DNA from 2 places in the Cellulomonas palmilytica genome. Region 2 is predicted to be linked to the other one. Evidence: predicted binding sites of a transcription regulator. Region 2 holds the regulator's gene; the other holds the start of a gene.
What was found. The regulator HspR, encoded in region 2, represses chaperone genes until heat shock. The targets are predictions, from matches to a motif close to AAGTTGAGTCNNNNNGACTCAACTT.

Region 1 (3,406 bases), 750 kb from region 2:
CCGACATCCCGAAGATCGACGTGCCCGCGCTGATCATCCACGGCAGTGCCGACCGGATCCTGCCCGTCGAGGCCACCGGACGGCTGTTCGCCCAGGCGCTGCCGAGCGCGCAGTACGTCGAGATCGAGGGCGCCCCGCACGGCCTGCTCACCACGCACGCCGCCGAGGTCAACGCCGCCCTCCTGCCGTTCCTGGCGGGCTGACCCAGAGCGGAGCCCCTGACCCCCGCGGGCCGGGGGCTCCGCCATGCCCGCCCCCGGTGGGCCCTCCTGCTGCACCCGGGCGCCTTCGCGCCCCGCCCGGCCCTTCGATGCAGGGATGAGTGCAGCACCCGCCGGGGTCGGGCCGCGAGCTCTGCAGTCATCCCTGCAGTCATCCCTGCATCGACGGCGTGCGCGGTGTCCGGGTCGCCACACATGCCCGGTATCGTGCCCGGATGAGTCGCGCCGCACGCCGCCAGCCGTTCCGAGCCCCGCAGCAGGGGCTCAGCCTCGACCGGGCGGGGGTGGCGGCCGGCGCCGCCGCGGTCCTCGTCGTGCTGGGGCTCGCCGCGTGCGGGAGCTCCGGGGTCGGCGCGGACACCGAGGAACGGATGGCGTACGCGGGGATCGCGCGGGACCTGGTCTACGTGACCGACGTCGACGGGTTCGACGTCGCCGTGCAGTCCGCGGGCGTCTCCGGCGACGACGGCTTCGCGGCGGCGTACGTCGGCGAGGGCGGGACCCTCTGGGTGCGGACGTCGCGCCGGCCGGCGGGCCAGGTGGAGCCGTGCGCCGACCTGGACGCCTCTGCGGACGTGACGGCGTGCGAGGTGGTGCACGACGACGTGCACGTGCTGCTCGAGGGCGACGGCGTCGACGCCACGACGCTGCGCGAGGCCGGCGCCGCGGTCCGCCCGGCGCGCGACGGCGAGCTCGCCCAGCTCCTGGCCGAGCTCCCCGCACCGCCGGACGGCGAGCCGGTCGAGCGTGGCGACCTCCCCCCGGGCGACGGCGCCCCCGACAACTCCGGCGGCCAGGGCGGCTGACCCCCACCCGACCCCACCCCCAGCCACCACCCTCCTCCCCGCCGCGCACGGGACGCCCGCAGCACGATGCGAGGCCGGCTGCCCCTCATATCGACCCCGTCGATGCAGGGCTGGATGCAGGATCCGCCGCTGCCTGGCGGCCGGGGCTGCATCGATCCCTGCATCCAGGGGATGGGGGGGCGCCTGGGCGCCGCGGTGGGTCGGCGGGGGCTCGCGGGGGAGGTGCGGGGGAGGCGCGGCGGGCGGGTGGACCGCGGTAGGCGGGCGGAAGTTGAGTGGAATAGACTCAACTTTGTCGCGTTGGGATGTGCAGACACATCGACGACGCGCGAGACTCGCGCAGGGAGGTCACGTGGACGCCAAGCTCACGACCCGCTCGCAGGAGGCGCTCGGCAGCGCCATCCAGTCCGCGAGCGCCGCCGGCAACCCGCAGCTGGAGCCGGCGCACATCCTCGACGCGCTGCTCCAGCAGGAGGGCGGCGTCGCCAACGGGCTGCTCGACGCGGTCGGAGCCGACCGCGGGGCGCTCGGCCGCGCGGTGCGCGGCATCCTCGTCAACCTGCCGTCGTCGTCGGGCTCGACGGTCGCGCAGCCCAACGCGTCGCGCGCGACGTCCGCCGCGATCGAGGCGGCCAACGCGGAGGCCCGCACGCTCGGCGACGACTACGTCTCGACCGAGCACCTGCTCATCGGCCTGGCCGCGGGCCAGTCGGGCGTGGCCGACGCGCTGCGCGCGGCCGGGGCGTCGCGCGACGCGCTGCTCGCGGCGCTGCCCACGGTGCGCGGCAACGCGCGCGTCACCAGCCCGAACCCGGAGGGCACGTACAAGGCGCTCGAGAAGTACGGCGTGGACCTCACGCAGCGCGCCGCGGAGGGCAAGCTCGACCCGGTGATCGGCCGTGACTCGGAGATCCGCCGCGTCGTGCAGGTGCTCTCGCGCCGCACCAAGAACAACCCCGTGCTGATCGGTGAGCCGGGCGTCGGCAAGACCGCCGTGGTCGAGGGGCTCGCGCAGCGCATCGTCGAGGGCGACGTCCCGGAGTCGCTGCGCGGCAAGCGGCTCGTCTCGCTCGACCTCGCGTCGATGGTCGCGGGCGCGAAGTACCGCGGCGAGTTCGAGGAGCGCCTCAAGGCGGTGCTCGAGGAGATCAAGGGCTCCGACGGGCAGGTCGTCACGTTCATCGACGAGCTGCACACGGTCGTCGGCGCGGGTGCCGGCGGCGAGGGCGCGATGGACGCGGGCAACATGCTCAAGCCCATGCTCGCGCGCGGCGAGCTGCGGCTGGTCGGTGCGACGACGCTCGACGAGTACCGCGAGCACGTCGAGAAGGACCCGGCGCTCGAGCGGCGGTTCCAGCAGGTGTTCGTCGGCGAGCCGTCCGTGGAGGACACGGTCGCGATCCTGCGCGGGCTCAAGGAGCGGTACGAGGCGCACCACAAGGTGACCATCTCGGACGCCGCGCTCGTGGCCGCGGCGGCGCTGTCCGACCGGTACATCACCGGCCGCCAGCTCCCGGACAAGGCGATCGACCTGGTCGACGAGGCCGCCTCGCGGCTGCGCATGGAGCTCGACAGCTCGCCGATCGAGATCGACGAGCTGCAGCGTGCCGTGACGCGCCTGGAGATGGAGGAGGTCGTCCTGTCGGAGTCCGACGACCCCGCCTCGCTCGACCGGCTCGAGCGGCTGCGCAAGGACCTCGCGGACCGGCGCGAGGAGCTCGCGGCGCTGAACGCGCGCTGGGAGAAGGAGAAGGCGGGCCACAACCTCGTCGGCGACCTCAAGGCGCGCCTGGACGCGCTGCGCTCCGACGCGGAGCGCCTGCAGCGCGAGGGTGACCTGGAGAAGGCCGCGCGGCTGCTCTACGGCGAGATCCCCGCGGTCGAGCGGCAGATCGCGGACGCCGAGGCGTCCGAGGCCGCCGCGGACACCGTCGACGCGCCGCCGATGATCGCGGAGAAGGTGGGTCCCGACGAGATCGCCGAGGTCGTCTCGGCGTGGACGGGCATCCCCGCGGGCCGCATGCTCGAGGGCGAGACCGCCAAGCTGCTGCGCATGGAGGAGGTGCTCGGCGAGCGCCTCATCGGGCAGAAGAAGGCCGTCGCGACGGTCTCGGACGCGGTGCGCCGCGCCCGTGCAGGCATCAGCGACCCGGACCGTCCCACGGGCTCGTTCCTGTTCCTCGGCCCCACGGGCGTCGGGAAGACCGAGCTCGCGAAGGCGCTCGCGGACTTCCTGTTCGACGACGAGCGTGCGATGGTCCGCATCGACATGTCCGAGTACGGCGAGAAGCACTCCGTGGCGCGGCTCGTCGGCGCGCCGCCCGGGTACGTCGGCTACGAGGAGGGCGGCCAGGTCACCGAGGCCGTGCGCCGCCGCCC
Region 2 (3,406 bases):
CGCAGCGTCGCCGTCGCGTCCGGTGCAGGGGTCTGCCGCCCGTGCACGTAGGGCAGCACGACGAACGGCTCGTCGTCCTCACCGGCCGCGGCGACCAGCCCGACGAGCTCGTCGTCCACGACCGACGCGGCCTGCAGGAGGCGGTGCCGCAGCTCATCGGCGTCTCCCGATGCGTGCCGCGCCCGCCCCGGCTGCGCGTCGTCGGGCGACGCCTCGTGCAGGGAGTCGGTCACATGGGCGAGCCAGGCCGCGACGGCGCCGCCCGCGCTCGACGAGCCCGCGACCAGGGCCGGGGCGTCACCGCGGACCGTGCGCACCAGGCTCATGCCCGCCGCCGCGACGGGTCCCGGCTCGGGGTCGGCCGCGAGGACGGTGCACACGACCTCCGACGTCCCGACCGAGTCCGCGACGTCCCCCGGCGACCGCACGCCCGCGGCGAACGCGCCGACCGCGTGGTCGTGCCCCGCGACCGTGACCGGTGTGCCCACGAGCAGGCCCGCGTCGGTGAGCGGGCCGGACCGCAGCGGGACGGTCTCGCCCGGGTGCAGCACGCGCGGCACGTGGCGGGGCGTGAGCCCGACCTCGGCGAGCAGGTCGGCGTCGAACGTCGACGGCAGGGCGCCGGGCGCGCCCAGCCGGTACGCCATGGTGCGGCCCGCGAGCGTGTGGTCCGTGACGAGCCGGCCCGTCAGCCCGAGCACGACGAGGTCCGCTGCCCCCGCCCAGCGCCCGTCACGGTGCAGCGGCCCTGACGGGCCGGTGACCGGTCCCCCCACCGCGCCGGACGTCGGGATGCCACGCGAACCGTGCTCGTCGCGCAGCCACGCCCACGTCGCGAGCGGCACCTTCGCCGACGACCGCACCCCGGTCGCCGCGAACAGCTCCGCGCGGCCGAGCCTCGCCGCGAGCTCGTCGGCCTGCAGCCCGGCCCGGTGCCCGTCCCACCGCAGCCAGTCGCCGCGGGGCTCGTCGTCGGGCCCGACCGGCACACCCGTCTCCGCCATCGAGGCGACACCGACCGCCCCGGGGACCGGTGCGCCCGGCACCGCGTCGAGCACCCGGCGCGTCAGGCCGGCGACGACGCGGAGCAGGTCGGCCGGCGCGGGAGTGGTCGCGGAGGCGACGGCAAGGGTCCGCGCGGCGCTGACGTCCACGAGCGCGACCTTGGTGTGCGTCGTCCCGACGTCGATCCCCAGCGCAGTCCCCACCCCACCATCCTCCCGCCCACTTCCCCACGCCGACTGCGGACGCTCCGCACCGACCGCGGACGCTCGACGGGTGCTGTCGCGCACGCACGTGCGCACTCGGCGGGGAGGTGGGTGGCGCGGGGGTCAGGGGGTGGGGCGCCAGAGGACGACGGCGGAGGTGGAGGCCGTGATCGCGCGCGGGGGTTGGGCGACGCGGGGGGCGCGGGGCGGGCGCCTCGTCGCGACGACGTCGCCGCGCGGGTCCGCGGTGAACACGCGACGGCCGGGCTCGACGAACGAGCGCAGGTAGTCGACCTGCCGCTCGAGGCGCAGCACCTGGGCCTCGAGCTCGAGGATGCGCTTGATGCCGGCGAGGTTGATGCCCTCGTCCTGCGAGAGCCGCTGGATCTCGCGCAGCGTGGCGACGTCGCGCAGCGAGTACCTCCGCCCACGCCCGGCGGTGCGCCGCGGCGAGACCAGCCCGAGCCGGTCGTACTGCCGCAGGGTCTGCGGGTGCATGCCCGCGAGCTCGGCGGCCCGCGAGATGACGAACATGGGCGTGTCCTCGTTCACGCGTCACCCCCCACGCGACGAACCCGCCGAGTGCGCACGTTCCCGCCCGAGCGCGCACGCATGGCGTGCGCGCTCGAGGTGGTGCGTGCGCGCTCGGCGGGGTGGGTCATTTGCGGGCCTGCTCCATGAGCGACGCGCGGGGGTTCTCGCCGCTCGTCGCGATGCCGAACGCCTGGACCGCCTCGCGGGCCGCGTCGGACAGGCGCTGCGGCACGACGACCTGCACGGTGACCAGGAGGTCGCCGGGGGTCTTGGCAGAGCCGGACGCGGGCACGCCCTTGCCCTTGACGCGCAGCGTCCGCCCCGACGGCGTGCCCGCCGGGACCTTGACCCGCACGCTCTCGCCGTCGAGCGTCGGCACGTCGATCGTCGCGCCGAGCGCCGCCTCGTCGAACGCCACCGGCACGGTGACCTTGAGGTTGCGTCCGTCGAGCGTGAACACCGGGTGCGGCGTGACGTGCACGGTCACGACGAGGTCGCCCGCGGGGGCCCCGGGCTCGCCGGGCCGCCCCTTGCCGCGCAGCCGGATCTTCTGGCCGTCGCGCACCCCGGCGGGGATGCGGGCGTTGACGGTACGGCCCCCGACCTGCAGCGACACGGTCGAGCCCTCGACGGCCTGGCGGAACGGCAGCTCGACCGCCGCGGCCAGGTCCGCGCCCGGCTGCGGGCCGCGCTGGAACCCACCGCCGAACATCCCGCCGAGGATGTCCTCGAAGCCCCCGGCGCCGCCGGTCGAGTAGCGGACGCGCGTGTTGCCGCCGCCACCACCGCCGAACATCCCGCCGAGGATGTCCTCGAACCCGCCGCCACCGCGGCCGCCCGCGGTGAAGCGCGCACCGCCGGCCATCGCGCGCAGCTGGTCGTACTGCTGGCGCTGCTCGGGGTCCGAGAGCACCGAGTACGCCTCGCCGATGTCCTTGAACTGGGCCTCGGCGCGCGCGTCACCCGGGTTGTGGTCCGGGTGCTTCTCGCGCGCGAGCTTGCGGTACGCCTTCTTGATCGTCGCCGCGTCCGCGTCCTTGGGGACGCCGAGGACCGAGTAGAAGTCCTTCTCGAGCCAGTCCTGCCCGGTCACGGCGCCTCCCTCCTTCTCATCAGGTCCTTCTCGTTCGTCGTCAGGCCTCCGGGTCCACGACGGCGACGCGCGCCGCCCGCAGGACCCGGTCCTTCGTCCGGTAGCCCGGCTGCAGGACGGTCTGGACGGTCGACGTCGTCACCTCGGACGAGTGCGCGTGCATGAGCGCCTCGTGCACCGCCGGGTCGAACTCCTCGCCCGCGGCGCCGTACCGCTCGACGCCGAACCGCGCGAGGGTGCCCTCGAGCTTCTCGGCGATCGACGCGAACGGACCCTCGGCGAGGTCACCGTGCTGGCGCGCCAGCTCGATGTCGTCGAGCACCGGGATGAGGGCCTCGGCCACCGACGCGACACCGCGGTCGTGCGCGGCGAGGACCTCGGCCTTCGAGCGCTTCACGTACGCGTTGTACTGCTGCTCGAGGTTGTAGTGCGCCGCGTGGGCGCGCTGCAGCTCCTCGAGCCGCTCGTCGGCCAGGCGCTGCGCGTCCGACACCTCGGTGCCCGCGGCTGCGGCGGCCTCGGCCTCCGCGATCACCGCCTCCTCGGGGGTCGGCTCACGCACCTGGCCCGT

Region 1: clpB (ATP-dependent chaperone ClpB) is a predicted target of HspR. The motif match lies at 1,296-1,320, and genes of this name have one in related genera.

The regions. Positions count from the first base shown of each region.
Region 1 covers NZ_CP062221.1:1,053,376-1,056,781, forward strand. The annotation lists gene F1D97_RS05020 (alpha/beta fold hydrolase) at 1-203, shown strand, start outside; gene F1D97_RS05025 (hypothetical protein) at 437-1,027, shown strand; gene clpB (ATP-dependent chaperone ClpB) at 1,380-3,406, shown strand, end outside.
Region 2 covers NZ_CP062221.1:304,097-307,502, forward strand. The annotation lists gene F1D97_RS01530 (FGGY family carbohydrate kinase) at 1-1,208, opposite strand, end outside; gene F1D97_RS01535 (heat shock protein transcriptional repressor HspR) at 1,332-1,742, opposite strand; gene F1D97_RS01540 (DnaJ C-terminal domain-containing protein) at 1,867-2,835, opposite strand; gene F1D97_RS01545 (nucleotide exchange factor GrpE) at 2,876-3,406, opposite strand, start outside.